DNA from 3 places in the Serratia sp. NFX21 genome. Region 3 is predicted to be linked to each of the others. Evidence: predicted binding sites of a transcription regulator. Region 3 holds the regulator's gene; each other region holds the start of a gene.

Evidence for each region. The regulator sigma-54, encoded in region 3, starts transcription at its own class of promoters, with help from an activator protein. The targets are predictions, from matches to a motif close to GTTGGCACANNTTTCGCTNT.
Region 1: the regulator sigma-54 is predicted to act here: its motif matches at 7,665-7,684, upstream of glnA (glutamate--ammonia ligase).
Region 2: the regulator sigma-54 is predicted to act here: its motif matches at 5,639-5,658, upstream of hycA (formate hydrogenlyase regulator HycA).

Annotation. Positions count from the first base shown of each region.
Region 1 is NZ_CP183196.1:393,997-403,961, reverse strand. Features, by position in the region: gene yihA (ribosome biogenesis GTP-binding protein YihA/YsxC) at 1-381, opposite strand, end outside; gene yihI (Der GTPase-activating protein YihI) at 1,130-1,681, shown strand; gene hemN (oxygen-independent coproporphyrinogen III oxidase) at 1,864-3,237, shown strand; gene ACNT1W_RS01885 (YshB family small membrane protein) at 3,285-3,407, opposite strand; gene glnG (nitrogen regulation protein NR(I)) at 3,521-4,933, opposite strand; gene glnL (nitrogen regulation protein NR(II)) at 4,942-5,991, opposite strand; gene glnA (glutamate--ammonia ligase) at 6,176-7,585, opposite strand; gene typA (ribosome-dependent GTPase TypA) at 7,956-9,779, shown strand; gene yihX (glucose-1-phosphatase) at 9,944-9,965, shown strand, end outside.
Region 2 is NZ_CP183196.1:3,044,371-3,054,335, forward strand. Features, by position in the region: gene ACNT1W_RS14410 (NADH-quinone oxidoreductase subunit C) at 1-1,578, opposite strand, end outside; gene ACNT1W_RS14415 (respiratory chain complex I subunit 1 family protein) at 1,601-2,536, opposite strand; gene ACNT1W_RS14420 (proton-conducting transporter membrane subunit) at 2,547-4,415, opposite strand; gene ACNT1W_RS14425 (4Fe-4S dicluster domain-containing protein) at 4,415-5,029, opposite strand; gene hycA (formate hydrogenlyase regulator HycA) at 5,117-5,584, opposite strand; gene hypA (hydrogenase maturation nickel metallochaperone HypA) at 5,847-6,191, shown strand; gene hypB (hydrogenase nickel incorporation protein HypB) at 6,207-7,001, shown strand; gene ACNT1W_RS14445 (HypC/HybG/HupF family hydrogenase formation chaperone) at 6,992-7,285, shown strand; gene hypD (hydrogenase formation protein HypD) at 7,272-8,399, shown strand; gene hypE (hydrogenase expression/formation protein HypE) at 8,396-9,409, shown strand; gene flhA (formate hydrogenlyase transcriptional activator FlhA) at 9,500-9,965, shown strand, end outside.
Region 3 is NZ_CP183196.1:5,077,342-5,087,306, reverse strand. Features, by position in the region: gene ACNT1W_RS23830 (BglG family transcription antiterminator) at 1-598, shown strand, start outside; gene npr (PTS phosphocarrier protein NPr) at 654-926, opposite strand; gene rapZ (RNase adapter RapZ) at 923-1,777, opposite strand; gene ptsN (PTS IIA-like nitrogen regulatory protein PtsN) at 1,909-2,370, opposite strand; gene hpf (ribosome hibernation promoting factor) at 2,534-2,821, opposite strand; gene rpoN (RNA polymerase factor sigma-54) at 2,845-4,278, opposite strand; gene lptB (LPS export ABC transporter ATP-binding protein) at 4,329-5,054, opposite strand; gene lptA (lipopolysaccharide ABC transporter substrate-binding protein LptA) at 5,061-5,600, opposite strand; gene lptC (LPS export ABC transporter periplasmic protein LptC) at 5,569-6,147, opposite strand; gene kdsC (3-deoxy-manno-octulosonate-8-phosphatase KdsC) at 6,144-6,698, opposite strand; gene kdsD (arabinose-5-phosphate isomerase KdsD) at 6,716-7,702, opposite strand; gene ACNT1W_RS23775 (calcium/sodium antiporter) at 7,723-8,700, opposite strand; gene ACNT1W_RS23770 (hypothetical protein) at 8,721-8,999, opposite strand; gene mlaF (phospholipid ABC transporter ATP-binding protein MlaF) at 9,004-9,819, shown strand; gene mlaE (lipid asymmetry maintenance ABC transporter permease subunit MlaE) at 9,824-9,965, shown strand, end outside.

The sequences.
Region 1 (9,965 bases), 560 kb from region 3:
GAGATCTTTCAACGGATGGCGGATATCCATCAGCACCACCAGGCCTTTCAGGCAGTTACGCATTTGCAGGTATTCACCCAGCGCACGCTGCCATTTGCGTTTCATCTCTTCAGGAACTTCGGCGTAGCCATAACCTGGCAGGTCGACGAGGCGAATGCCTTCTTCCACTTCAAACAGGTTAATCAGCTGGGTACGGCCCGGCGTTTTACTGGTACGCGCCAGACCTTTCTGGTTGGTCAGGGTATTTAACGCGCTGGACTTACCGGCATTAGAGCGACCGGCGAACGCAACTTCAATACCTTCATCCCCCGGAAGATGGCGAATATCGGGCGCACTGGTGACGAAATGGGTCACATGATAATTGTAATTCTTGCTGGTCAAAATTTTTCGTCTCCGCAAGGATGGCTAACTGGTTGGCGATTATAACTGCATCAGCGGTAAAAATGGTGTGTTTCTCTGTTTTTAAGCATCGGGCCAGCAGGGCGTGGCAGTCAGACCTCAGCGAGCTTGTGAGACATTCGCCATTCGAATAGGGGGCAATGTCGCTTTATTCGAAAGCTGTTTTTATTCTTTACCTTTAAAAACAGAATGTTAATTCTCCGATGTGTTTTTTGTTATGCCAATTGCCCGGCCGCTACCTTGAGCCTAACTCCTGATAGCGTAAAGTAGGTTGCAGCACAAGGCTGTGCAGGATTAAGGAACATCCGGGAAGGGTGATAAATCTCATGGAGTGCACAGGAAGTGCTGGAGTGCCAGGATGAACCCAGAAGGAATTGACCTATTTGCATCTGAATTTGCGAATAGCACAAGGATGGTGAAGTCACTGCAATTTGGATGCCCGCAGGAAGCGCGCTCAGGAAGAGTGGATGTGCAGGGATTGTGCCAGGGACGATTTTTCTTTCAGGATGAAGGACGTAGTGCGGCAGGGAATGCGTTTATAGCAAAAGGAAAAACCAGGATGTTGAGTGTGCGCACGGAGCGCGTAGCAGGAATATCCTTCGAAAGAGGGTGCAAAAAGGCGGCAGGTTTAACCTGCCGCCTTTTTTCTTTGTCCGCTTTCTGCTAGATTCCGCCGCAATCGTATAGCATCTATCTCTATACTGAATCTACATACCTAAGAGCATACGCTATGAACCAGCCATCAAAAGCACCTCGCGCCCCACGCAGCAGCGCGGCGACGCCGAAAAACAAAAAGAAAAGCCGTGCGGAGCTCGATCAGGAAGCCCGTGAACACAAGCGTGCGAAAAAACGCCGTGGTCTCGCTTCCGGTTCTCGCACCCAGGTTGAGTCCACCAATCAAAAAAATAAAGCGGCGGCCCAGGCCAAAGATCCGCGTATCGGCAGCAAAGTGCCGGTAGCGCTGGTGGTTGAAGATAAGCCAAAAGCCAAACCGCAACCCAAGCCGAAAGCTGAAGCCAAGCCTAAGCCACGTCTGACGCCGGAAGAAGAACTGGCCAAGCTGGAAAATGATGAGCGTCTGGACGCACTGCTGGATCGCATTGATGACGGCGAGACTCTGAGCGCCGAAGATCAGAAATATGTTGATCAGACGCTGGATCGTATCGATGCCCTGATGGAGCAATTGGGCATTGAATTGGGTGATGACGACGAAGAAGAAGAAGAGAAGCGGGAAGATATCCTGAAGCTGCTGAAAGGCGGTAACCCAAAAGACGTAATTTAACGCGTCATGTGGCTGATCCTGACAATAGCCCTACTCTTGATGTGTTATCTGCTGTGGTTATTCGGTAAACTATGGCGGCTGTCTAAACGCAAAACGCGTTTTCGCAGCGCTTCCGCGGCCAGACAGCGTAGACAACTGCCCATTTCCCGGCCCGGTAGAAAAAAATATCGGAAGGAGTGAGCATGTCAGAGCAGGCAATTGTCTGGGATCTGGCCCTGATCCAGAAATATAACTATTCAGGGCCGCGTTATACCTCATACCCCACAGCGCTGGAGTTCAACCAGGGCTATGACGAAGCGGCGTTTCAACGCGCTGCTGCGCGCTATCCAGAACGTCCGCTGTCGCTGTATGTGCATATCCCTTTCTGCCACAAACTCTGCTATTTCTGTGGCTGCAATAAACTGGTGACGCGTCAGACGCACAAGGCCGATGAATATCTGGCGGTGCTGGCACAGGAAATCGCCCAGCGCGCGCCTCTGTTTGCCGGGCGTAAAGTTGGTCAGTTGCATTGGGGTGGCGGCACGCCGACCTACCTGAGCAAGTCGCAAATCAGCAAGCTGGTGGCAATGCTGCGCCAACACTTTGATTTTCTCCCCGATTTGGAAATGTCGATCGAAGTCGATCCGCGTGAGATTGAGCTGGATGTGCTCGATCATTTACGCAGCGAAGGCTTTAATCGCCTGAGCATGGGGGTGCAGGATTTCAATAAAGAAGTGCAGCGGCTGGTGAACCGTGAGCAGGATGAAACCTTTATCTTCGCTCTGATCGCTCGCGCCAAGGCTTTGGGCTTTAACTCCACCAATATTGATTTGATCTACGGGCTGCCAAAGCAGACGCCGGAGAGCTTTGCTTACACCCTGCAGCGGGTGGCGGAACTCAACCCGGATCGTCTCAGCGTATTTAACTACGCCCACATGCCGAACCTGTTTGCAGCCCAACGCAAAATCAAAGATGCGGATTTGCCGAGCGCGCAGCAGAAACTGGATATCCTGCAGCAGACCATCGCCTCGCTGACCGAGTCCGGCTATCAGTTTATCGGCATGGACCACTTTGCCCGCCCGGATGATGAACTGGCCGTGGCACAGCGCGAAGGGAAACTGCACCGCAACTTCCAGGGGTACACCACTCAGGGTGACAGCGATTTGCTGGGGCTGGGCGTATCCGCCATCAGCATGCTGGGGGACAGCTATGCCCAGAACCAGAAAGAGCTGAAGACCTATTACAGTAGCGTTGAGGCGCAGGGGCATGCCTTGTGGCGCGGCCTGGCGATGACGGAAGACGACTGTCTGCGGCGTGAGGTAATCAAAACGCTGATCTGCAATTTCAAACTGGACTATCTGGCAATAGAGCAACAGTTCGCTATCGACTTCGCCGGCTATTTTGCCGAAGACCTGCAACTGCTGGCACCGTTTGAACGTGATGGGCTGGTGGAGCGTGACGAGCAGGGTATTCGCGTTACACCGCGCGGTCGGTTGCTGATCCGCAATATTTGCATGTGTTTTGATATCTACCTGCGACAACAGGCGCGCACTCAGCAATTCTCTCGGGTTATTTGATCGATAAAGAAACGGCCGCATTAGCGGCCATTTTTTTAATTAGAAATTTAACTGAAGAAATTAATCAGTGCGGCGCACAACACCGCAGCAACGGCTGCCTGCGGTGTGTGGCTGGCGGCAGAGCCAAGCTCCGCGCCTTGGGAAATGAATGCGACCAATGAGTCCAGCATCGAGAGCCTCCAGAGTGTGCGCCCCGATCATACTGCCGGCAGAGCGGCTGTAAAGCCTGAAGTCGTCGATTTTTTGTGCGCTTGATTGTGTTTTTTATAATCAACAACGCAAACTATTCCATTCCCAACTCTTTCAACTTGCGCGTTAACGTATTGCGGCCCCAACCCAACAAGCGAGCGGCTTCCTGCTTATGCCCCTGGGTATGGCGCAGCGCGGTAGTGAGCAAAGTGCGCTCCATTTCCGGTTGCGCTTCCGACAGCAAGTTTTGATGACCGGAACGCAGTGCCCGGTCGGCCCACTGCGCCAGTAGCGTAGCCCAACTGTCCGGCAAGCTGTGGCCGGCCGTTTCCGGCGCAGCGGTTTCAAACAGCTCACTCGGCAGATCCTGAATCAGCACTTCCTGCCCGGCGGCCATCACGGTTAACCAGCGACAGGTGTTTTCCAACTGACGCACGTTACCTGGCCACGGCAGGCGGGTCAGGGCGGTTTCGGTTTCCGGATGCAGATTCTTCGCCTCAACGCCCAGCTCTTTTGCCGCCACTTGCAGGAAGTAGCGCGCCAGACGAGGTATGTCCTCACGACGTTCACGCAACGGTGGCAGATGTACGCGAATGACGTTCAGGCGATGGAACAGATCTTCACGGAATTTACCTTCCTGTACCCGCAGCTCCAGGTTCTGATGGGTGGCGGCGATAATGCGCACGTCCACCTTCACCGGCGCGTATCCACCGACCCGGTAGAATTGACCATCGGCCAGCACCCGCAGTAAACGGGTTTGAACATCCAGCGGCATATCGCCGATTTCATCCAGGAACAGTGTCCCGCCATCGGCCTGCTCAAAACGGCCCTGACGGATCTGATTGGCACCGGTAAAAGCCCCTTTTTCGTGGCCGAACAGCTCGGATTCGATCAGGTCTTTAGGGATCGCCGCCATATTCAACGCGATAAACGGAGATTTGGCTCGCGGGCTGTGGCGATGCAGGGCATGGGCCACCAGCTCTTTACCGGTGCCGGATTCGCCGTTGATCAGCACGCTGATCGATGAACGCGACAGACGGCCAATGATGCGGAACACGTCCTGCATCGCCGGGGCTTCGCCGATAATGTCCGCCACCGGGTCGTTGGCCGGCTGGCTGCGCGCCGGTTGTTGCTGTTCCTGATAATGGCTGATGGCGCGCTCTACCAGCGCGACCGCTTCATCGATATCAAAGGGTTTTGGCAGGTAATCGAACGCTCCTTGCTGGTAGGCGCTGACCGCGGCGTCCAAATCCGAATGTGCCGTCATTATGATGACCGGAAGCATGGGGTGACGCTGCTTGATCTGCTTGAGCAACGCCAGACCATCCATACCCGGCATGCGGATGTCAGACAGCAACACGTCAGGAGTTTGCGTGGCCAGGGCTTCCAGTACCGCATTGCCATTTTCAAAGGTCACGCAACTCACACCCGCTCCAGTGAGCGCGCGTTCAAGCACCCAGCGGATGGAGCTATCGTCATCGACGATCCAGACTATCCCTCGTTGCATAGAAAACCTCACTGGCGAATAGGCAGGTAAACCGAGAATTCGGTATGTCCTGGCCAACTGTTAAATTCAATTTTTCCGCAATGCTGATCGATAAGATTACGGGCGATGGATAAACCCAGGCCGGTTCCGCCTTCGCGGCCGCTGACCATTGGGTAAAACAGCGTGTCCTGCAACTGCGCCGGTACGCCGGGGCCGTCATCTTCAATATCGATACGTGCCGCTAACCGGTAGCGGGTGCCGTGCAGGGTGATCTGGAATGCGGTTCGGGTGCGCAGCGTAATGGTGCCACCGGCTTCACCCAGCGCCTGCAGCGCATTGCGAGTGATGTTCAGCAACACCTGTTCGATTTGATCCGGGTCGTGCGCCAACTCCGGCAGGCTCGGGTCGTAGTCGCGTACCAGCGTTACGTTATCCAGCTTCTCCAGCGACACCAGTTGGCAGACTCGCTCCGCCACCTGATGAATACTTTGAGTAATGTGCTGGCCTGGCCGTTGTGGGCCCAGCAGGCGATCGACCAGATTGCGCAGGCGGTCGGCCTGTTCAATGATCACCTTGGTGTATTCGGTCAGCGACGGATCGGGCAGAGCCTTGGCCAGCAACTGCGCCGCACCGCGCAGCCCACCAAGCGGATTTTTAATCTCATGCGCCAGGCCACGAACCAGATCGCGGGCGGCAACCTGCTGGGCGTGCTGCAGTTGTTCCTGGCTCAGGCGGCGTTGGTTATCCATCGGCGCCAGTTCGATCAGGATATAGCCTTCAGACAGCGTCTGGGCGGTCAGGGAGAGGATATGCGCGCGCCCGTCAACCACCAGGGTCACTTCGCTATCGGTAAAGCCCTGGCCGGCGCGCAGGCTCTCACGCATAAGATCGACATTCAGCGAAAAATAGCCGAGCAGATCGGGTAACGGTGTACCGAAAAGTTTACGGGAACTTTGTGCCAGCAGTTGTTGTGCCGCCGGATTGGCGTAATGAACCGCCAGCGAGTCATCCAACAGCAGGATGCTGTTGATGAGAGAATTGAGGATCTGCCCAGCATCGGGCAGCTTGCCAGTTGCCATATAGCAGACTCCTGCACCTTTTTAGTGCATCTATCCTACTCCATCCGCCCTGCGTGCGGCACGGAATAGTTTTGCAGAAAATACGGTGGAGAAAAAAACCCATCCGAAGATGGGCAGAAAGTTTCCACGGCAACAAAAAAAGACAACTAAATCTGAGCGCCGTCCGCAGACGGCGCGGTAAAACTTAAACGCTGTAGTACAGTTCGAACTCAACCGGGTGTGGCGTCATGCGAACGCGGTCCATTTCTTCTTTACGCAGATCGATGTAAGCGTCGATCGCGTCGTCGGTGAATACGCCACCGCGGGTCAGGAACTCGCGGTCTTCGCTCAGTGCAGCCAGCGCTTCATCCAGAGAGCCTGCAACTTTTGGAATTTCAGCTTCTTCTTCCGGTGGCAGGTCATACAGGTTTTTGTCCATGGCATCGCCAGGGTGGATTTTGTTAATCACACCGTCCAGGCCTGCCATCAGCAGAGCTGCGAAGCACAGGTATGGGTTGGCCGCTGGATCCGGGAAACGGGCTTCGATACGGCGCGCTTTCGGGCTGGCTACCACTGGGATACGGATGGAAGCCGAACGGTTACGGGCTGAGTAAGCCAGCATCACCGGTGCTTCGTAACCTGGGACCAGACGCTTGTAAGAGTTGGTGGTCGGGTTGGCCAGGGCGTTGATCGCTTTGGCGTGCTTGATGATGCCGCCGATGTAGAACAGGGCAGTTTCAGACAGGCCGCCGTATTTGTCGCCGGCGAACAGGTTAGTCCCGTTCTTGGACAGTGACATGTGGCAGTGCATACCGGAGCCGTTATCACCGAACATAGGTTTCGGCATGAAGGTCGCGGTTTTACCAAATGCGTGAGCCACGTTGTGAACCACGTATTTGTAGATTTGGATTTCGTCGGCTTTCTTGGTCATGGTGTTGAAGCGGGTTGCCACTTCGTTCTGACCTGCGGTTGCCACTTCGTGGTGGTGAGCTTCAACCACCAGGCCCATTTCTTCCATGGTCAAACACATGGTAGAACGGATGTCCTGTGACGAGTCGACCGGAGGAACCGGGAAGTAACCGCCTTTGACTGCCGGACGGTGACCTTTGTTGCCGCCATCGTATTTGGTGCCGGAGTTCCATGCGCCTTCGATATCGTCGATAGCTACGTGGGAACCACGGATGCTGCTGCCGAAACGAATATCATCGAACAGGAAGAATTCTGGCTCAGGCCCGAACAGCACGGTGTCCGCGATGCCGGAAGAACGCAGGAAGTCTTCTGCACGCTTGGAGATTGAACGCGGGTCACGGTCGTAGCCCTGCATGGTGCCTGGCTCGAGGATATCGCAGCGAATGATCAGAGTGGATTCTTCGAAGAACGGATCCAATACCGCCGTGCTGGCGTCTGGCATCAGCACCATGTCAGATTCGTTGATGCCCTTCCAACCACCGATCGAGGAGCCGTCAAACATTTTACCTTCTTCGAAGAAGTCGGCATTTACCTGATGAGAAGGGATGGTAACGTGCTGTTCCTTACCCTTGGTGTCAGTGAAACGCAGGTCTACGAATTTCACTTCATGCTCATTCAGCATCGTCAAAACGTGTTCAGCGGACATACTTAACTCTCCCGGATTTGTCATTGTCTTCGTCGTGGAACGAATCTGTGGAACTGGCTTTTTTTGTCTTGAAAAGACTAAAGCGAAAACTGTGCCAACTTTGCGAAAGCGCTTTAATCGCCTTTCTGCGCGGCTTTTGCACAGAATCAGTATGCACCATCAGTGACGGTTTGCACCTAAATGGTGCAATCAATGCGTGATGGAGCACTGTAATGGTGCAAAAGTGCACCAGATGCTGCTTTTTGCACCGTGAAAGGGATCACATACTGACCTGTACACAGTTGTTTATAAGAGACTGTTGTGATCTTGTTTAGTCCCTCGCTTAATACGTGTACAATAGCGCGCTATTTCTAATGCCTGAGGCAAAGCTGTGATCGAAAATTTGCGTAACATCGCCATTATTGCCCACGTTGACCATGGTAAGACCACCCTGGTTGATAAGCTGCTGCAACAATCCGGTACTTTCGGAGAGCGTGTAGAAGCCACCGAACGCGTAATGGACTCCAACGATTTGGAGAAAGAGCGTGGGATTACCATCCTCGCTAAAAACACCGCCATTAATTGGAAAGACTACCGCATCAACATCGTGGATACCCCAGGACACGCCGACTTCGGCGGTGAGGTTGAGCGTGTGATGTCAATGGTTGACTCGGTGCTGCTGGTTGTGGATGCAATGGATGGCCCAATGCCGCAAACCCGCTTCGTGACCAAAAAAGCGTTTGCTAATGGTCTGAAGCCGATCGTGGTAATCAACAAGGTTGACCGTCCAGGCGCACGTCCTGATTGGGTTGTTGATCAGGTCTTCGACCTGTTCGTTAACCTCGACGCGACCGACGAGCAGCTCGACTTCCCAATCATCTATGCTTCTGCACTGATGGGGATCGCGGGTACTGACCACAACGAGATGGCGGAAGACATGACCCCGCTGTATCAGGCGATCGTAGACCACGTGTCTGCACCGCAGGTTGAGCTCGAAGCACCGTTCCAGATGCAGATCTCTCAGCTGGACTACAACAACTACGTGGGCGTTATCGGCATCGGCCGTATCAAGCGTGGTAAGGTCAAGCCGAACCAACAGATCACTATCATTGATAGCGAAGGCAAAACCCGTAACGGTAAAGTTGCCAAGGTTCTGACCCACATGGGTCTGGAGCGTATCGAAGCGCCTATCGCTGAAGCGGGTGACATCATCGCTATCACCGGTCTGGGCGAGCTGAACATCTCTGACACCATCTGTGATGTGAACGCGGTTGAAGCGCTGCCGGCACTGTCTGTTGATGAACCGACGGTAACCATGTACTTCAACGTCAACACCTCTCCGTTCTGTGGTAAAGAAGGCAAGTACGTGACTTCACGTCAGATCCTCGACCGTCTGAACAAAGAGCTGGTGCACAACGTGGCACTGCGTGTTGAAGAAACCGAAGATGCTGATGCATTCCGCGTATCTGGCCGTGGTGAACTTCACCTGTCGGTTCTGATCGAAAACATGCGTCGTGAAGGTTTCGAGCTGGCGGTTTCCCGTCCTAAAGTTATCAACCGTAAAATCGATGGCCGCATGCAAGAGCCATTCGAAAACGTGACGCTGGATATCGAAGAACAGCACCAGGGTTCAGTCATGCAAGCCATGGGTGAGCGTAAAGGTGACGTTAAGGACATGATCCCAGACGGCAAAGGTCGTATTCGCCTGGATTACCTGATCCCTGCGCGTGGCCTGATCGGTTTCCGTACCGAGTTCATGACCATGACTTCCGGTACCGGCCTGCTGTACTCCACCTTCAGCCACTACGATGACGTGCGCCAGGGTGAAATCGGCCAGCGCCAGAACGGCGTGCTGATCTCTAACGGCCAGGGCAAGGCAGTAGCATTCGCCCTGTTCGGTCTGCAAGATCGCGGCAAGCTGTTCCTGGGTCACGGTGCAGAAGTGTATGAAGGCCAGATCATCGGTATTCACTCACGTTCTAACGACCTGACCGTGAACTGCCTGACCGGTAAGAAGCTGACCAACATGCGTGCTTCCGGTACTGACGAAGCGACTACCCTGGTTCCTGCTATCAAGATGTCCCTGGAGCAAGCTCTGGAATTCATCGATGATGACGAACTGGTAGAAGTTACGCCAACGTCCGTACGTATTCGTAAACGTCACCTGACTGAAAACGATCGTAAGCGTGCAAGCCGCGGTCCTAAAGAAGCTTAATCGCTGATTTAGTCTGCAACACTTAGGGCGCGTCCAGCGCCCTGAGTTTTTTCCTCTGTCTTTTCCCATTTCTGCCGCGTGCTATACGCTTTTCCACCTGCTCTCTATTCAGCCTCTGTTTTTCCCGCTACAGTAAAATCTCACCGGCCCATCAGGAGAGGACTATGCTGTATATCTTTGATTTAG
Region 2 (9,965 bases), 2.0 Mb from region 3:
GCTGCCGATGATCAGCGGGGCGTCGGAAACCGTGTTGCCGCGCAGCATGTAACGCAGGGTTGGCCAATTGGCGTAGGTCGCGGCACGGCAGCGCCAGCGGAACAGCTTCTGGTTGTCGCCGGTCATGCTCCAGTGAATATCGTCACCGCGTGGGGCTTCGGCAAAGCCCAGGGCAAAACGGTGCGGAATATAGTTGAACCCATCAACCGCCAGCGGCCCGCTCGGCAGGCTTTGCAGGCCGAACTCGATGATGCCGAGCGAGTTGAACACTTCGTGAATGCGCACCTTAAGGCGGGAATAGACGTCACAGCCGTCCTCTACGCACAGTTCCACCGGCAGTTTGGCGTAACCGGCAAAGGGGTGATCGATACGGGTATCACGGCGGTGGCCGCTGCCGCGGATCATCGGACCGACGTTGCTGTAGTCGCGAGCCACTTGTGGATCGAGCCGGCCAACCCCGACGCTGCGCTGTTCGGTATTCGGCGTGCTGAGCAAGATATCGACCAGATCCACCAACTCACTGCGCATTTGCGCCGCCAGCCGCAGGGTTTGCAGCATGTCGTCTTTCATAATGTCGCGACGGATGCCGCCAATCAGGTTCAAACCATAGGTTTTGCGTGCACCGGTCAGGATCTCCGCCATCTTCATCGACTGTTCGCGCACCCGGAAGAACTGCATAAAACCGGAGTCGAAACCGACGAAATGGCAGGCCAGCCCCAGATTCAGCAGATGACTGTGCAGGCGTTCCACTTCCAGCAGCACTGAGCGGATCATCTGGGCGCGTTCCGGCACCTGGATGCCCATCGCGTTCTCCACCGAACTGGTGTAGGCCACGCTGTGGGTAAAACCGCAAATGCCGCACACCCGGTCCGACAGGAAGGTCACTTCGTTGTAACCCATGCGGGTTTCGGCCAGTTTCTCCATGCCACGGTGCACATAGAACAGCCGGTAGTCGGCATCAATGATGTCTTCGCCGTCGACGAACAGGCGGAAATGCCCGGGTTCATCCGAGGTGATATGCAGCGGGCCGATCGGCACCACGTTGGCTTTACTGCCGGCCAGGCTCTGGAACGGATAGGTTTCCACATCGGTGGTGGGCGCGGGCCGTTGACGATAATCCATGGCGTCTTTGCGTAACGGATGGAGATCGTCCGGCCAGTCGTCCGGCAGCACCAACCGGCGTTCATCCGGCAAACCGATCGGGCGCAGGCCATACATGTCGCGCACTTCGCGTTCACCCCAGACGGCAGCAGGCACCCGTGGCGTAACGGAAGGAAACTCCAGCGTTTGGGCGTCAACCTCGGCCCGTACCGTGATCCAGCATTTGGTGCCTTGCTCCATCGACAGCACGTAATACAGCGCGTAATTGCCACACAGTGTGCGTTCGTCGTTACCAAACAGCACCGACAACCAGCCGCCCTGTTGGTAATACAGCCATTCCACCACTTCCGGCAGCGCGTTGAGTTTGACGGTCACCGTCAGTTGGTCGGCCGTTTGCCATTCTGCCGCCAGCATGGCAGCGGGGAATTGTTGCTGCAACGCCGCCAGATAGTGCTGGCCTTGATGTTCGTTAGTCATTATTGATTGCCTTAATCATTGTTCAGCCGACGACCAGCCAGGAAACCAGCGCCAGAAAAGCCAGCCCAAAACCGGCCCAGGTGGTACGGCCCGTCTTGAGGAAGCGCAAACGTGCCACGCTATTTTCGAGAACCGCGATCAGCACCACCGCACACAACAGCTTGAACAGCGCCAGCACCAGTCCAGTCAACAGCTGCGGGGCAGTGAGCTGTGCCGCCTGGCCCCAGGGCAGGAACACGCCGAGGAACAGTTGCAGCACCACCAGTTGTTTGAGACTGATGCCCCATTTGATAATGCCGAGCTCGACGCCGGAATATTCCGTCAGCGGGCCTTCCTGCAGCTCTTGTTCGGCTTCCGCCATGTCGAACGGCAGCTTGCCCATTTCGATATAGGTGGCGAACGCGCAGGCCAAACCGGCCAACAGCAGTGGCAGCCAGGCGTGATGCGGCAAGCCCAGCAGGCTTTGCACCATGGCGCTCAGTTGAGTAGAACCGGCGACCAGCGCCGTCACCCACAGAGCCAGCAACAGGATCGGTTCGACCAGAATGCCTAACACTGCCTCACGGCTGGCACCGATAGCGGTGAAGGGGCTACCGGTATCCAGCCCGGCAATGGCAAACACAAAGCGCACCACGGCGAACAGATAGATCAGGGTGATCACATCACCGATGGCAGGCAGCGGTGAGGCGGTAGTCAGCATCGGTAGTGCACAGGCGATGGCCAGCAAGGTGCCGGTCAGTAAGTAAGGCATAGCGCGAAAAGCCAGACCGGAAGCCCCCGGCGCCACGCTTTGGCGTTTAAGCAGTTTGGCTATATCACGGTATTCCTGTAATACGCCGGGGCCGCGTCGGGTATGAATGCGGGCACGCAGCACCCGGCTGATGCCGGCAAACAGCGGGGCAACAGCCAGTAACAGCAGGGCCTGCAGCAAACCGAGTAACACATAGGGATAGGTCATCGTTACCTCCTCAGGCAAAAGCCACGACCAGCAGCACCGCCAACTCTACGGCGGCCAGACCGCGGCAGAAGGCAACGAATGCGTTACGGTGTAACCGGTCACCGAAGGATCCCGGTAGCCAGCGGCGCAGTTGATACAGTGGGGCAAACATCACTCGCAACGGCTGAGCAAAACCGGTGGCAGTGATCACCATCGCGTCCTCATGCCCATAACCACAGGCCCAGGCGCTGCCTTGTACCCGCCGAGGTTGCCGACGCGTCTGGTAACGCGCCGCGATCAACAACGGCAGTAGCGGCATCGCCAGCAATAAAATGGCGATCAGCGGGGTGGAAACCAGCGTATCGGACAAGGAGAGTGACTGTTCGGACGTCAGGCCGATCAGGTGGGCAAACAGTGGAATGATCCAGGGCGCACCCAGACCGCAAACCAGACACAACAGAGCCGGCAGCGCATGGCTTAGCGTCAGCCAAACATTGGCCTGAACCGCGTTTGCCGCAGCGTCGCAGCGCGGAGCGCCCAGAAAAGCCACGCCAAACACTTTGCTGACGCACATCACCGCCAGCGCACCGGTCAGGGCTAATGCCACCGCCAGCAGCGGGCCAAACAGATGGCCAATAAAACCGGGTGCCGCGCTGAAGTGGAACAGTCCCTGATAGATCAACCATTCACTGGCGAAGCCGTTCAACGGCGGCAACGCGGCCATCGCCACCAGGCCAATCAGCAGAGAAACGGCGGTCCAGGGCATCAGCCGCGCCAAACCGCCCATTTTCTCCATGTCTTTCAGCCCGGTCTGTTGTTCAATGGCACCGGCTGCCAGCAGCAATGCGCTTTTAAACAGGCTGTGGTTCAACAAATGGAACAGGCCGCCGATCAGGGCGAAGGCGGTCAATAACGGTTGTTGCAGCGCCGTACCGACCATTGCGCCACCGATGCCCAGCAGGATAATGCCGATGTTCTCCAGCGTGTGGTAAGCCAGCAAGCGGCGCAGATCGTGCTCCATCATCGCATACAGCCCGCCGAAGAAAGCCGTACCGGCAGCCAGTAGCAAGACCAGTAATCCCCACCACAGCGGCGGCGTACCCAGCAGATCCAGCCCTATTTTCAGGATGCCCAGCAGGCCGACCTTCATCAGCGCGCTGGAAAACAACATGGCGGCGGAGGCGGGCGCACTGCTATGGGATTGTGGCACCCAGGCATGTAACGGCATCAGCCCGGCAAAAATGCCAAACCCGGCCAGCGCCAGCAGGAATACCGCATTACGTAACGCGTCCGGCAGTGGCGTAGCGCGGATCACGCTGAACTGCAGGCTGTGACTATGGCAATAGATCAGCGCGAAGGCGACAACCAACAGCAGGGTGCCTGAGCGCATCAGCAAGAACTGACTATGTCCGGCGCGCAGGCTTTTAGCGCTTGGGGCATGGACAATCAGGAAATAGCCGCAAAGCGCCGCCAATTCCAGCAACAACAGCAAGGCCAGGGCATTATCGGCCATCACCGCAGCGCTTAAGGCCGCCAGCATCAGGTTGCTTAACCCAACCAACCGGCCACGGGCGCGAGGGTTCAGTCTGGATAAGCTGCCTGCGTGATACAGCGCGGCAAAGACCCCGCAGAGAGCCATCACCAGCAGTAACAGGGCGTTAAGGCCACTGATTTCCACCGCGTAATGCAGCCACGGCAAACGGGCGCTGTGCAGTGGGGCAAACAGCATTTGTACCGCGGCCAACAGCGAGGCGACGGCACAGATTAAGGTAACGCCGCTCAGCAAAGTGCTGACACGCGACCAGGGGGCCAGTAACCAGCCCAACAGGGCGCAGAGTAAATACCCGACCAGGGCCGAAGTCAGCAGTAACAACGGGTCGGGCAACAGGGCATATATCATCAATTTGGCTCCTTGTGGGATCCAGGGACGGCCGCAAACGGCAACTCGGCGCTGAGCGCCTGCATCGCATTGCGCCTTTTCTGTTCGCTGGCGTTGCGCACGTCTCGGTCGGTCACCAGCCGGATCGCCTGGGTCGGACAGGTGCGGATACAGGCGGGGCCTTCGGGGCTGAAGTCACAGAGATCGCACTTCACCGCCACGGCACGGACACCGGGCACACAATCCAGGAAGGGGCTGATTGGGCGCGGTGCTTGGGGCGCAGGCAATGCCAGCGAGGTGTTGCAGTCCGCAGGGATCGCCAGTGGGGTGCTGCCGCCGAAACCTATGGCACCAAACGGGCAGGCAATGCCGCACAGCTTGCAACTGATGCACAGGCTTTCGTTCAGTACGATGGCGTCATCCTGATGGCGAATAGCATTGACCGGACATACCTGCGCGCAGGGGGCATCTTCACACTGGTGGCACATCGCCGGCGCAGAGTCGCGAGCGTTGCGAATCACCTGCAGGCGGGGTAATGACTGCAATCCATATTGCCGATGTTCCGCAGAACAACTGGCCATACAGGTATTGCAGCCAATACACAATTTAGGGTCCGCAATAATAAAGCGGTTCATGCACACTCCTTGCTTCGTCATTTATGACGAAATCGTCAGTAAAAAATGACGCTTCGACAGTTTTCTGTCGGTGATTAACGCCTGTGATCAGACGGGTAAGGTTATTTTTTTCAGAGCGTCTTGAATGGCGTGACCATCATGCAAGGAATCAAACAGGCATTGATAAATAACGGCGATCTTATCCAGGTAATGTTCAAATACAGCCTGCATGTCGCGGTTGTTTATTACTTCGTCGATATTGCCGTTTTCATCCAGCGTGGCATGGGCGAAAGGGGCAAAGTTTTCCGGCTCGTGGGCCGTGGCCAGATTAATCCGGTAGCAAATATCCCGGCTGTAAAACCCTTCGCTCAACTGGATGCTGACCGTAAAGTGGTTAAACAGCACAAAGCGCAGATCGTTTTCCTGCCCGTAGGTAAATTGATGATTAATCTTCTTTTTGGTGGTGGTGACCGCTTTAACCAGAGTGCTGTGGTAGGTCTGCCATTGTGCCATCAGACGATTGCTTTTGTTGGCGATGTAATCGGCCTGACTGGTTACTTCACTGATTGTACTCATGGTCCTCACTCAAAATTGATAGTCGTTGTCGAAATAGCTCCGGGTCAGCGAGTTAAAGCATAAAGCGTGCCAAATTCCGGTAAATTACATTATTTCCTTTTAATTCAACCATCAGAGTTAAATTAATCCGTCAATCCGTTAGGGAGTAACTGATTTAATGACTGACGATGACAGTCGGTTCGACAAATATGTCATTGGCGGCTTGGCATCATATTTGCAACGTGAAGGGAATAACGCGTTTATCGCCATTAACGGAGGCCGGATGCACGAAATAACCTTATGCCAACATGCGATGGAAATAATGCAGCAACAGGCTCGCCAAAATAATGCGCAACGCATCACCGCGGTATGGTTCGAGATTGGCGCATTTTCCTGCGTTGAAGCGGAGTCGCTGCGGTTTTGTTTTGACATGGTGTGCCGCGACACGCTGGCCGAAGGCTGCGAACTGCATCTGGCGGAACAGAAAGCGCTGTGTTGGTGCCATGACTGCCAGAGCGATGTCGAGCTGCTGGTACCGCAGGTGCTGGTCTGTCCGCACTGTACCGGACGAAATCTGCGGGTACAGGCCGACGATGGCTTGCAAATAAAACGCCTGGAAATTGAATAACAGAGGGGAATGAATATGTGCAGTACCTGCGGTTGTGCCCAGGGTGAATTAACCATTGAAGGGGATGTGAAGGTGCCATTCCGTCCGCAACGCAATGTACAGGGCGATCTGCATTACGGTTTGGGGCTGGCAGGCACCCATGCACCGGGTATCAGCCAGCGCCGGATGCTGGAAATTGAAACCCGGGTGCTGGATAAGAACGATCGTCTGGCGGAGGGTAATCGCCAGTATTTCGCCAACCAACATATTCTGGCGCTGAATCTGGTTTCCAGCCCCGGCTCTGGCAAAACCACACTGCTGACAGAAACGCTGCTGCGGCTGCATGGTCAGCACCCGTGCGCGGTGGTGGAAGGCGATCAGCAAACCACCAATGACGCGGAACGTATCCGCGCCACCGGTGTGCCGGCGATCCAGGTCAATACCGGTAAAGGCTGCCATCTGGATGCGCAAATGGTTCACGAGGCCGCCCGGCGTCTGGAACTCAAACCCCACAGCCTGCTGTTTATCGAGAACGTCGGCAATCTGGTTTGCCCGGCCAGCTTTGATCTGGGGGAGCGCCACAAGGTAGCGGTACTGTCGGTTACCGAAGGGGAAGACAAACCCCTCAAGTACCCGCATATGTTTGCTGCCGCACGGGTGATGCTGCTGAACAAGATCGATCTGCTGCCGTATTTGAACTTCGACCTGGCAGCCTGTATCGACAATGCCCGCAAGGTGAACCCGACGATTGAGGTGATTACCCTTTCGGCGACCAGCGGTGAAGGCATGGATCAGTGGCTGGCCTGGCTGGAGACACAGTTATGTGCATAGGCGTTCCAGGGCAGATCGTGGCGCTGGATGAAAAGCAGCCTCAGCATGCCTGGGCCGAAGTCTGTGGCGTGCAGCGGGAAGTGAATATTGCACTGGTGCGCCAGGAGGGTGAGCCCAGGGAAGCGATGATCGGCTGCTGGGTGCTGATCCACGTCGGCTTCGCCATGAGTCGGCTCGACAGGCAAGAGGCCGAGGAGATGCTTTCGGCACTGCAGGCGATGGGGGAAGTGGAGCAGGACGTGGCGCTGTTTTTGGCGGGGGAAGGCAACCATGCATTACGTTGATGAGTTCCGCGATCCGAAGCGGGTAAAAACCCTGTTGCAGCATATTCGGCAGCGAGCCGCACAGTTGCCGTTTAGCGCTGAGCGGCCGTTGCAAATTATGGAAGTATGCGGTGGTCATACCCATGCCATTTTCCGCTTTGGCCTGGATAAACTGCTGCCGCCGCAGATTGAGTTCATTCATGGACCGGGCTGCCCGGTTTGTGTGTTGCCCATGGGGCGTATAGATGCCTGCTGTGAAATCGCCGCTCACCCGGAGGTGATTTTTTGCACCTTCGGCGACGCGTTGCGGGTTCCGGGCAAACAGGGCTCTTTACTGCAGGCCCGCGAGCGCGGCGCCGATGTGCGGGTGGTTTACTCGCCGTTGGATGCTTTGATGCTGGCGCGGCAACACCCGCAGCGGCAGGTGGTGTTCTTTGCCCTGGGGTTTGAAACTACCATGCCGGTCACCGCCATTACCTTGCAACAGGCCCGGCTGGAAGGGTTGAATAACTTCAGCGTGTTTTGCCAGCACATCAGCCTGATCCCCACCTTGCGCAGCCTGTTGCAACAGCCGGATGTCCGCATCGACGGCTTTCTGGCGCCCGGCCACGTCAGTATGGTGATTGGTACCGCGCCGTATCACTTTATCAGTCGGCAATACCATAAACCGCTGGTGGTGACCGGCTTTGAACCGCTGGATATCCTGCAAGGGGTGATGATGCTGGTTGAGCAGTTTGTGGGTCAGCAGAGCCAAACCGAAAACCAATACCGCCGGGTGGTACCTGAACAGGGCAATCTGCTGGCACAACAGGCAATGAGCGAAGTCTTTGTGCTGGGCGGTGGCAGCGAATGGCGCGGCCTTGGCACCATTGCCGATTCGGGCATTGCCTTAACCCCGGCCTATAGCACCTTTGATGCGGAACGACGTTTCCGTCCGCAACACCGGCAGGTGGCTGACGATCCTCGTGCCCGCTGTGGAGAGGTGCTGACCGGGCGTTGCAAACCGCGTGACTGCCCACTGTTTGGTGGTGGCTGTACACCGCAAAATGCTTTTGGCGCGTTGATGGTGTCTTCGGAAGGTGCCTGCGCCGCCTGGTACCAATACCGTCGTGAAACAGAGGAAACCCCGGCATGAATAACGTGATTACTATGGCGCACGGCAGCGGCGGCAGCGCGATGCAGCAACTGCTGGATGAGATTTTCTTACCGGCCTTTGCCAATCCGCTGCTGGATCAGCGTGAAGACCAGGCCCGGTTGGATTTGGCCGAGTTAACCCAACAGGGCGATCGGCTGGCGTTTACTACCGACAGCTACGTGATTGACCCGATTTTCTTCCCGGGCGGTGATATTGGCAAACTGGCGGTCTGCGGGACGGCTAACGATCTGGCGGTCAGCGGCGCGTTTCCGCGTTATCTTTCCTGCGGGTTTATCCTCGAAGAAGGTTTGCCGCTGGTTGATTTACAACGGCTGGTGGCTTCGATGGCGGCCACTGCGCAGCAGGCCGGTATCCGCATTGTGACCGGGGATACCAAGGTGGTGCAGCGCGGCGCGGCCGACAAAGTGTTTATCAATACCGCCGGTATTGGGGTGATCCCGCCGGGCCTGGATTGGGCAGCGCAAAATATTCGCGTCGGTGACGCGGTGATTGTCAGCGGTACGCTCGGCGATCACGGGGCGACGATCCTCAACCTGCGGGAAAAGCTGGGCATGTCGCTGGATGTGATCAGCGATTGCGCGGTGTTGGCTCCGTTAATCACGCCATTACGTGGCATTAACGGCGTGCGAGCCATGCGCGATGCTACCCGTGGTGGAGTGAACGCCATCCTGCATGAGTTTGCTCGTGCGGCGGGCGTGGGGATTGAAGTTGAAGAGAACCTGTTACCGATAGCGCCGGCAGTGCGAGGGATTTGCGAGTTGCTGGGGCTGGATGCCATTAACTTTGCCAACGAGGGCAAGCTGGTGGTGGTGGCCGCGCCGGAAGCCGAACAGGCGGTACTGGCTGCGTTACAGGCGCATCCGCTGGGCAAGGCCGCGGCATTGATTGGCCGGGTGACTGCCGGACGACAAGTGAGGCTGCAGGGCGCTTATGGCATCAGCCGCCTGCTGGATTTGCCGCATGCCGAACCTTTGCCGCGCATTTGTTGATCCTGTCGGGGGAGAACCTTGTCGCCCAGCGTTACACTTTGTGACGTGACTCACTAAAATCATCATCGCGACTCAGGCAAGTGATAAACAATGTCGAATGCTCAATTAGAAAAACAAGAATTACTGGAAACGACCCGCACGCTGCTCAGTCAACACAGCTTCGGCGATTTGTTACGGCAACTGCGCCAGGTGCTGCAACGTCAGCAACTGGCAGACCATGTGACGCTGGTGTTGTTTGATTTGCACAGTGAGCGGGTCAGCTTTCATGGGCTGGATGCACAGCGGCAGCCGGTCATCTATCAGGATGAGACTTTGCTGGCCAATGGGCCGGTGAGCCGACTGCGACAAAGCCCGTTGCCGCAGCGCTGGCAGAGCGAAGATCTGCATGCGCGTTATCCGCAAATCAACGCCCTGGCGCTGTATCTGCCGTTTAACCAATATTGCCTGATGCCGCTGCACGCAGGCGGTAGCCTGATCGGCGGTTGTGAACTGTTACGCAGTAGTTCGCAACCCTTCAGTGATGCCAGTCTGGTGCAGTTGCAGACCCTGATGGAAT
Region 3 (9,965 bases):
CGAGGTGCTCAGCCATATCGACGAAGACTTCGTTATTTCCAATGCGCGGGTTAGCGAAAAGAACAAGCCGGTGGTGGTGATGTCGCCGTTCCCGACCGAATACCAGCTCGAACAGCTCGGCAAACTGGTGCTGGTGGATCGTACCAAGCCCTATATGCTGGAGAAGTTCTTCGACGCCGAGCATTTTATGTTGGTCAATGAACCGCTGACCCAGGCGGAATTATTCCAGCAGGTGTGCCGCCAGCTTGAGCAAGAAGGCTATGTTGGCGAAGATTTTTACCCTTCAGTGGTAGAGCGCGAGGCGATTGTTTCTACCCTGCTGGGTGAAGGGATCGCGCTGCCGCACTCGCTGGGGTTGCTGGCGAAAAAAACCGTCGTGGTGACGCTGCTGGCGCCACAGGGGGTGCCCTGGGGTGAAGGTGAAATTGCCCACGTGATTTTCCTGCTGGCGATCAGCAAGAGCGATTACGAAGAGGCGATGGCAATCTACGATCTGTTCGTCACCTTTGTGCGCGAACGTTCGATGAGTCGCCTGTTGGGCAGTGATAATTTCGACAGCTTCAAGGCGGTGGCGCTGGACTGTTTAAGTAGGATCTAGCTGCAGGAATGATGTGTTGTAAAGTAGGTGCGCTGCATGTAGCGCACCTGACTCTTTAGTCTTCGTCAAAACCGGAATTGATCAGTTCGATCACCGCCGCCAGTGCTTTCGCTTCATCCGGGCCGGTGGCTTCCACTTCGATATGACGGCCCTGCGCGGAGTCCAGCATCAGCAGCGCAATCACGCTGCTGGCTTCGGCCTCGGTGCCACTGTCGTTGCGTAGCATCACCTCGGCATCAAAGCTCTGCACCAGCTCAAACAGCTTCATCGCCGGGCGCGCGTGCATCCCCAGCTTGTTTTTGATTTCAACCGTTTGTTTGACCGTCATTGTTTGCGTTTTTCCAGCGTGCGGTGGCGCGACTGCACGTTTTTGCCGCGTGAGCGGAAGTAGTCGGCCAGCTGTTCTGCCACGTAGACTGAACGGTGCTTACCGCCGGTACAGCCAATGGCGACCGTCAGGTAGCTGCGGTTGTTGGTTTCCAGCATTGGCAACCACTGTTCGAGATAGCTGCGGGTCTGGTAGATAAAATTGTGCACTTCGGTGTGGCGATCGAGGAACGAGGCGACGGGTTTATCCAGACCGGTCATTGGGCGCAGTTTCGGATCCCAGTGCGGGTTAGGCAGGAAGCGCACGTCAAACACGTAATCGGCGTCGATTGGAATACCGTGCTTGAAACCAAAGGATTCGAACACCATGGTCAGTTCGCGCTCGCGTTTGCCCAACAGGCGGGTACGCAGCATTTCGGCCAGTTCATGCACTGACATTTCTGAGGTATCGATGATCAGATCGGCCCTGGAGCGCAGTGGCTCAAGCAGGTCGCTCTCTTCATCGATGGCGCTTTCCAGCGACAGGTTCTTGCTCGATAGCGGGTGCAGACGGCGAGTATCACTGTAGCGGCGAATCAGCGTATTACGATCGGCATCGAGGAACAGCAACTGCGGCGAAAAACTGTCCGGCAGTTGAGTCATCGCATATTCAAACACTTCCGGCGATTCCGGCATGTTACGTACGTCGATGCTTACCGCAGCGGAGCTATTGCGTTCCGCCAGCGTATTGGCAAGCTGCGGCAGCAGTACCACGGGCAGGTTATCAACGCAGTAAAAACCCATGTCTTCCAGCGCCCGTAAGGCGACGGATTTCCCTGAACCGGAACGGCCGCTGACAATCATCAGCACCATGTGGCAACTCCCCCTGGCATCTCAGTGGCGTTTATCGCCACCGTTAGAAACTTTAGGATCCCTGTCCGAACCGGGATCCATCGTGGCTAAACAGTATCGTTATCCGGGCTGGAAGTCACGCCAGCCGGGCGTTACTCGGTGATGATTTGGTAAAGCTCTTCGTCACTTTGCGCCGCACGCAGGCGGCGGCATACGGTTTTGTCGGCCAGGCGCTTGGCGACCAGCGACAGAGTATGCAAATGGGTTTTACATTGGTCGGCAGGTACCAGTAAGGCAAACAGCAGATCGACCGGCTGGTTATCAATGGCGTCAAAGGCGATAGGTTGGTCGAGACGGATAAACACGCCAACGGCCCGCAGTGTGTCCTCTTCCAGTTTGCCGTGGGGAATAGCGATACCATTGCCGATACCGGTACTGCCCATGCGCTCGCGGGTGAGAACCGCGTCAAATACTACCTGTGATGACAGGTTGAGCTGTTTTGCGGCCAGTTCGCTGATAATTTCCAAAGCCCGTTTCTTGCTGGTGCAATGGACGGAGCTTCTGGTGCACTCGATGTTTAACACCGAGCTTAATTGCATTGTTTCGTTGTTCATCTCATCTTCACTTAAAACCACACCAGCAAGCAGGAGGCTTGTGAGGTGATTTTTCGCCTTGTTTAACCCTTGATGGCTTATCGGCGCGATACCCATACAGGTAACGCGCCGATGGCCGAGGCTACGTTTGAGCCGTACCCGCTGACGGAAACGGCCCAGAATGTCAGTGTTGTTTCAGTTTGTCTTTATGTTTGTTCAATTGACGCGCCAGTTTGTCGATCAGGCTATCAATTGCAGCATACATGTTCTCGTCTTCCGAGGTGGCGTGCAACTCGCCTCCATTCACGTGCACCGTCGCTTCCGCAATCTGCTGCACTTTTTCCACACTAAGTACGACATACACCTGATTTATGCGATCAAAATACTGTTCGAGTTTGGCGAACTTGGTGTTCACGAACTCGCGCAAAGGTTCGGTGATTTCGATGTGGTGTCCGGTAATGTTGAGCTGCATAATGTCTTCCTTCTCAATAGAGGTCAAACCAACTGTTTACGCTGGTTGGACGGCGGGATGGACAAAGACTCTCGGTACTTGGCGACGGTACGCCGCGCCACGATGATCCCCTGGTCGGAGAGCAGGGTGGCCAGCTTGCTGTCGCTGAGCGGTTTGGCGGGGTTTTCCGCCGCGATCATTTTCTTGACCACTGCCCGGATCGCCGTAGAGGAAGCTTCGCCCCCGCTGTCGGTATTCACATGGCTGGAGAAGAAATATTTCAATTCGAAAATGCCGCGCGGACTGTGCAAAAACTTCTGCGTGGTCACGCGTGAAATTGTCGATTCATGCATCTCCACGGCCTGGGCAATATCTGCCAGCACCATGGGCTTCATAAATTCTGTGCCCTGTTCAAAGAACGCCTGTTGCTGCTCGACGATGCAGCGCGAAACTTTCAGCAGAGTGTCGTTTCGGCTTTCCAGACTTTTGATCAGCCATTTCGCTTCCTGCAAATTGCTGCGGATGTACTGCCCGTCACTGTCGTTACGTGCGCTATTGCCCATCGCGGCGTACTGCTGGTTGATCTTCAAGCGTGGAATGCTGTCGCTATTAAGCTCGACCGTCCAGACATCCTGCACTTTGCGCACCAGCACGTCCGGGATCACATACTCGGATTCGCCGGTGTTGATCGACTGACCCGGACGGGGATCCAATGACTGGATCAGCAACATCGCTTCTTTCAGTGTATCTTCTTTTGAGCGCGTTGTTCGCATCAGGCTGCGAAAGTCGTGGTTAGCCAGCAGGTCCAGATGCTCACTGATGATCAGGCGTGCCTCAGCCAGATAGGGCGTGTCTTTAGCGTACTGGGAAAGCTGAACCAGCAGACAATCGCGCAGGTCGCGCGCGGCGACGCCAACTGGATCAAAACGCTGTACGCGCTTCAATACCGCTTCGACTTCGTCCATTGTCACATTATCGTCACCCAGGCTCTCCAGAATGTCTTCCAGCGGCACGGTGAGATAGCCGGTGTCGTCAACGGCGTCGACGATTGAGGTGGCAATAGCGGCATCGGTGTCGGAAAACGGCGTCAGATCCACTTGCCACATCAGGTAATCCTGCAGGGTCTGGGTGGTCTCGCCCTGATAAACCGGTAGCTCATCGTCACTGTAATCGGTGCGGGTACCGGACGGCGTACCGGCGGTGTAAATTTCGTCCCAGGTGGCGTCGAGCGGCAGCTCTTCGGGCATGTCCTTTTGTTCCAACGCCTCGCGGGTATCCAAACCTTCGGTTTCGACAGTTTCTTTGGCGTCGACTTCTTCGTGCAGGTCGCTCTGTTCAAGCAATGGGTTGCTCTCTAACGCCAGCTGTATCTCCTGCTGGAGCTCAAGCGTGGACAACTGCAGCAGGCGGATAGCCTGCTGGAGCTGGGGGGTCATGGCCAGTTGTTGGCTAAACCTGAGTTGCAAACCTTGCTTCATAATCTTCAGTCTACTTCCGTTAACAGTCGTCCATCAGGACGCGCTGGCACTCAGAGGCGGAATTCTTCGCCCAGATAAACGCGTTTCACCTGCTCATCGGCCAGAATAGCATCCGGCGTGCCGTGGGCAATCAGTTTGCCCTGGCTGACGATATAGGCGCGTTCACACACGTCCAGCGTTTCGCGCACGTTATGGTCGGTGATCAGCACGCCCAGGCCGCTGTCACGCAAGTGCTCGATAATTTTTTTAATGTCGATAACGGAAATCGGGTCAACCCCGGCGAACGGTTCATCCAGCAGGATGAATTTCGGATTCGCGGCCAGCGCGCGGGCGATCTCGACGCGGCGGCGTTCACCACCGGACAGCGCCTGGCCCAGGTTGTCGCGCAGGTGGGAGATATGGAATTCTTCCATCAGCTCTACCGCACGGTCTGCTCGCTGCTCGCTGCTGAGATCTTCACGGATCTCCAGCACGGCCATCAGGTTGTCATACACGCTGAGGCGGCGGAAGATAGAGGCTTCCTGCGGCAAATAACCGATGCCACGGCGCGCACGGGCGTGCAGCGGCAGCAGGCTGATGTCTTCTTCGTCAATCACGATACGCCCGGCATCACGCTGAACGATACCCACCACCATGTAGAAGGTGGTGGTCTTGCCGGCGCCGTTTGGCCCCAGCAGGCCGACGATCTCGCCGGATTTCACTTTCAGGCTGACGTCTTCAACAACTTTGCGGCCCTTGTAGGCTTTCGCCAGGTTTTCTGCGATGAGTGTAGCCATAAGTGATTAGTTACTCTTCTTTTGCCCGTTTTTGTCTTGCAACTGCGACGGTACCAGAACCGTAGTCACGCGTTTGCCTTTGTCGCTAAACGCCTGCATTTGCTGCTGTTGCACCAGATAGGTGATGCGATCGCCTTTTACGTTGCTGTCGAGCTGTTCCAGATAGGCATTCCCGGTCAGGGTCACCAACTGCGACGCCACATCGTAACGGACCTTCTGCGCGTGGCCTTTCACCGGCTTGCCGCTGTCTTGCATCTGATAGAAGGTCACCGGATTGCCAAAGGCTTCGATATAAGTTTTGTTCTGATCGCCGCCCGGACGGGTCACCACAACCTTGTCTGCCTTGATATCGATAGTGCCTTGCTTGATCACCACGTTATCGGTAAAGGTGCTGACGTTGCTCTGCATATCCAGAGACTGTTTCAGTGAGTCAATGCTTACCGGTTGGCTGGAGTCGGACTTCAGCGCCCAGGCGGGTGCGCTGGCGGCCAAAATCAAGCTGCCGATCAACAAATTACGGCTTGGTTTGTTGGTTCTGAATTTCATAGTTGGTCTTAACCTTATCAATCAGCTCAGCGGTTTTGGCCCGCAGGTTCCCACGCATTTTCATGCCGTTAGAGGTGAAGTTCGTCCCATAGAGCGTCACTTCGTCATCCGAAGCCACATCCTGGGTCACCAGGTTCACCTGAGCATTGTCTGTTTTAATTTTTTCCAGCTGTGAGGTGGTGGTCAGGCTGTTCACCTCGACATGGCCGTAAAGATACAGCATCCGGTCTTTAGTCAGTTTGGCGCGATCGGCGCGAACTGACCAGGTGGCCACCGCGTTTTCATCAAACAGCGTCATCACCGGCTGGGTAAACCAGCTTAATTCGTCGGCCTCATAGTACTTTACGTCTTCCGCCACCAGCTTATAGCTCAGCTTGCCGGTCGGATTGTACACTATGGTGACCGTGTGCTGGCTCTGATAAGTCGGGTCTTTACTGTTAGCCGGTCCCGGCATGGCATCATCATTGACATCCGTCATGTTCCAGCCAATCAGCGCCAATGCGATCACCGCCAGCAGGATGGTGATCCAAAGTTTGGTTTTACTCATATCGACAGCCCTTTGGCGTCCTCCAGCTTGTTCTGAGCCAAAAGAATAATGTCACACAGCTCGCGCACCGCACCGCGGCCGCCGGCAATGCGGGTAATATAGTGGGCTCGTGGCAGCAACAGAGGATGTGCATCTGCTACCGCGACCGCCAGGCCAACCTGGGCCATCACCGGCCAGTCGATCAGGTCGTCGCCGATATAGGCTACCTGATCTGCCGTTAGCGACAGTGTATCCAACAGTTCGCGGAAGGCCAAAAGCTTATCGGATTGCCCCTGATAAAGGTGGGTAATACCGAGGGTATTTGCGCGGTCTTCCAGGAGCTTGGCGGAGCGGCCGGTAATAATTGCCACTTCAATATCCGAGGTTTTCAGGCAGCGAATGCCGTAACCGTCGCGTACGTTAAACGCTTTTAGTTCTTCACCGTTGTTGCCCATGAAAATCAGGCCGTCTGACAGCACGCCATCGACATCACAAATCAGCAGGCGGATTTTACCGGCGCGCGCCATGACGTCTTGTTCTACAGGCCCGTAGCAGGTTTCAACCAGACTCATTGAGTTCTCTTCCATAATTAAACGACGCCGGCGCGCAGCATGTCATGCATATGTACCACACCCAGCAACTGGTCGCCATCGGCAACCAGCACTGAGGTGATATGACGTTGCTGCATCAGGTTCAGCGCGTCAACAGCCAGCAGGTTCGGACGCACTCGCACGCCACCGAGCGTCATGACATCGACGATCCTGGCCTCGTTGAGATTGATACCCATATCAAAAATCCGGCGCAGGTCACCATCGGTAAAGATACCGGCGATCTTCATCAGATCGTCACAGATGACCGTCATGCCCAGATTTTTGCGGGTGATTTCCAGCAGCGCGTCGCGCAGTGATGCATCGGCGCTGACGTGGGGAATTTCATCGCCGCTGTGCATGATATCACTCACGCGCAGCAGCAGTCGGCGGCCCAGAGCGCCACCAGGGTGTGACAACGCAAAATCTTCCGGCGTGAAACCGCGGGCTTTCAGCAGGGCGACGGCTAGCGCATCGCCCATCACCAGGGTGGCGGTGGTGCTGGTGGTCGGTGCCAGGCCGAGCGGGCAGGCTTCCTGTGGCACCTTGATGCACAGGTGAATATTCGCCGCTTTGCCCAGCGAGCTTTCCGGGTTGTTGGTCATGCAGATCAACGGGATTTGCTGGCGCTTCAATACCGGGATCAGCGCCTGGATTTCGTTGGACTCGCCGGAGTTGGAGATGGCGAGCACAATATCCTGTGCAGACACCATGCCCAGGTCACCGTGGCTGGCTTCCGCAGGGTGGACAAAGAACGAAGGCGTGCCGGTGCTGGCGAAGGTGGCGGCAATCTTGCAGCCGATATGGCCGGATTTGCCCATGCCCATCACCACCACTTTACCCGTGCATTCGGCGATCAACCCGCAGGCGCGGGTAAAGTCTGCATTGATGTATTGATCGAGCTGAGCCAGCCCGTCACGCTCAATCTGCAGCACTTCTTTGCCTGCCTGCTGAAAATCAAAGCCTGGTTGCAACTGAATGTTCGACATACTCATTCCCGCTCGTCGGTTTAGCCGAAAGTACTGAAAGGGTTAAAAAACAGCACCGCAAGATACGCAATAAAGCCACATAATAACAGAGCCCCTGCCAGATGACCGATGCGATGTTTACGCCCAACGCACAAGGCGGTGAGCACAATGCTGACCGCCAGCATCACCCAGTAATCGCGGTGGAAGGCGGCGCCATCGACACTGCCAGGGGACAGCAGGGCGGGGACACCCAGCACTATCACCGTATTGAAAATGTTGGAGCCGATGATATTGCCAATTGCCATATCATCCTCACCCTTTAGTGCTCCGGCGATGGAGGTCGCCAGCTCCGGCAGGCTGGTGCCGACAGCGATAAGGGTCAGGCCGACCACCAGCTCACTCATACCGAAAAAGTGCGCGATCACCGTGGCGTTATCGACCACCATTTTGGAAGACAGCGGCAGAATGATAAACGCCAGCACCAGCCACAGCACCGCCACGGTGTTGCTGCTGTCCTGCGGCAGCTCGGCCATTTGTTCCACGGTCAGGCTGTCGTTGCCTTCACGCTGTGCCAGCCGGGCAATTTTCAACATCAGCAGAATGAAGATGGCGGCGGCGGCCAACAGCACCACGCCATCCAGCCGACTTAGCGTGCCGTCCATCAGCACGAAACCGCACAATACTGTGACCGCCAACATCAGCGGCAGTTCGCGTCGCAACACTTCAGAACGTGCAGCCAGCGGGTGGATCAGCGCGGCAACGCCGAGGATCAAGAGAATATTGGTGATGTTGGAACCAATTACGTTTCCCACCGCCATATCTATCTGCCCGTTCAGCGCGGCGGTGGTCGAAACAAACAGTTCCGGCAGCGAAGTGCCGATGCCGACGATGGTCATGCCGATAATCAGCGGTGGCACACCAAGTGAACGAGAAATCACCGCAGCACCGTAAACTAAGCGGTCTGCGCCATACACCAGTAAAAATAAACCAACGATTAATAAAACTATCGCGAGAAACATGCAGGGTCCTTTGTTGGGAATTATCCCGGTTCGTTGGTTAAAAGCCGTAATTCGGCTATCTTGCTTTGCCCTCCGTTGCGCAGGCAAAATCCGCAGCAACGGGATTTCCCGGCTAATATATGAACACTTTCGTTTTTTTTCGTTATGGTGCCAATTTTGACCGGGTGGCGCGTAAAAGTAAAACCTATGGCACCATTGGTAACGAAATGCCGGTAAGTTTTTGTAAAGATGAGACGCATTGCGCCCGTTGCTTTAACATCGCGGGTAGATTTGGCAAAAATAAGCCGCAAAGGATCCATTAACATGCACCAGAAGGCAGAGAATCTGGTCGAAGTTCGCGACATGACTTTCTCTCGCGGCGATCGACTAATATTCGAAGACATCAACCTGACGGTTCCCCGTGGCAAGGTGACGGCGATCATGGGGCCGTCCGGTATTGGTAAAACGACGCTGCTGCGTCTGATTGGCGGCCAGTTGGCACCGGACAGCGGTGAGATCTGGTTTGATGGCGACGACATTCCTGCGTTGTCCCGTCATCAGCTGTATGAAGCACGTAAGAAAATGAGCATGCTGTTCCAGTCAGGCGCGCTGTTCACCGATCTGACGGTGTTTGAAAACGTGGCTTATCCGCTGCGTGAGCACAGCCGCTTACCGGAACCTATTTTGCGCAGTACGGTAATGATGAAGCTGGAGGCGGTCGGACTGCGTGGCGCGGCCGAGCTGATGCCCAATGAGTTGTCCGGCGGTATGGCGCGGCGTGCGGCGCTGGCGCGGGCGATTGCGCTTGACCCGGAGATGATCATGTTCGACGAGCCTTTCGTCGGTCAGGATCCGATCACCATGGGCGTGCTGGTGAAGCTGATTGATGAGCTCAATCACGCGCTGGGCATCACCTGCATTGTGGTTTCGCACGATGTACCTGAGGTGCTGAGCATCGCCGACTACGCGTACATTGTTGCCGATCATCGGGTGATTGCCGAAGGCACGGCGCAAGAATTACAGAACAATCCTGATGCACGCGTGCGCCAGTTCCTGGATGGTATTGCCGATGGGCCGGTGCCTTTCCGTTATCCGGCTGGCGATTATCAGGCCGAGTTGTTAGGTTTAGGGAGTAAATAAGCTGATGTTATTACAGGCGTTAGCGTCGTTAGGACGCCGTGGCATCAACACCAGCGCCAGTTTTGGACGCGCCGGATTGATGCTGTGGGGCGCGCTGGTCGGGCGGCCCGAGCCGCGCAAACAGTGGCCGTTGCTGCTCAAGCAAA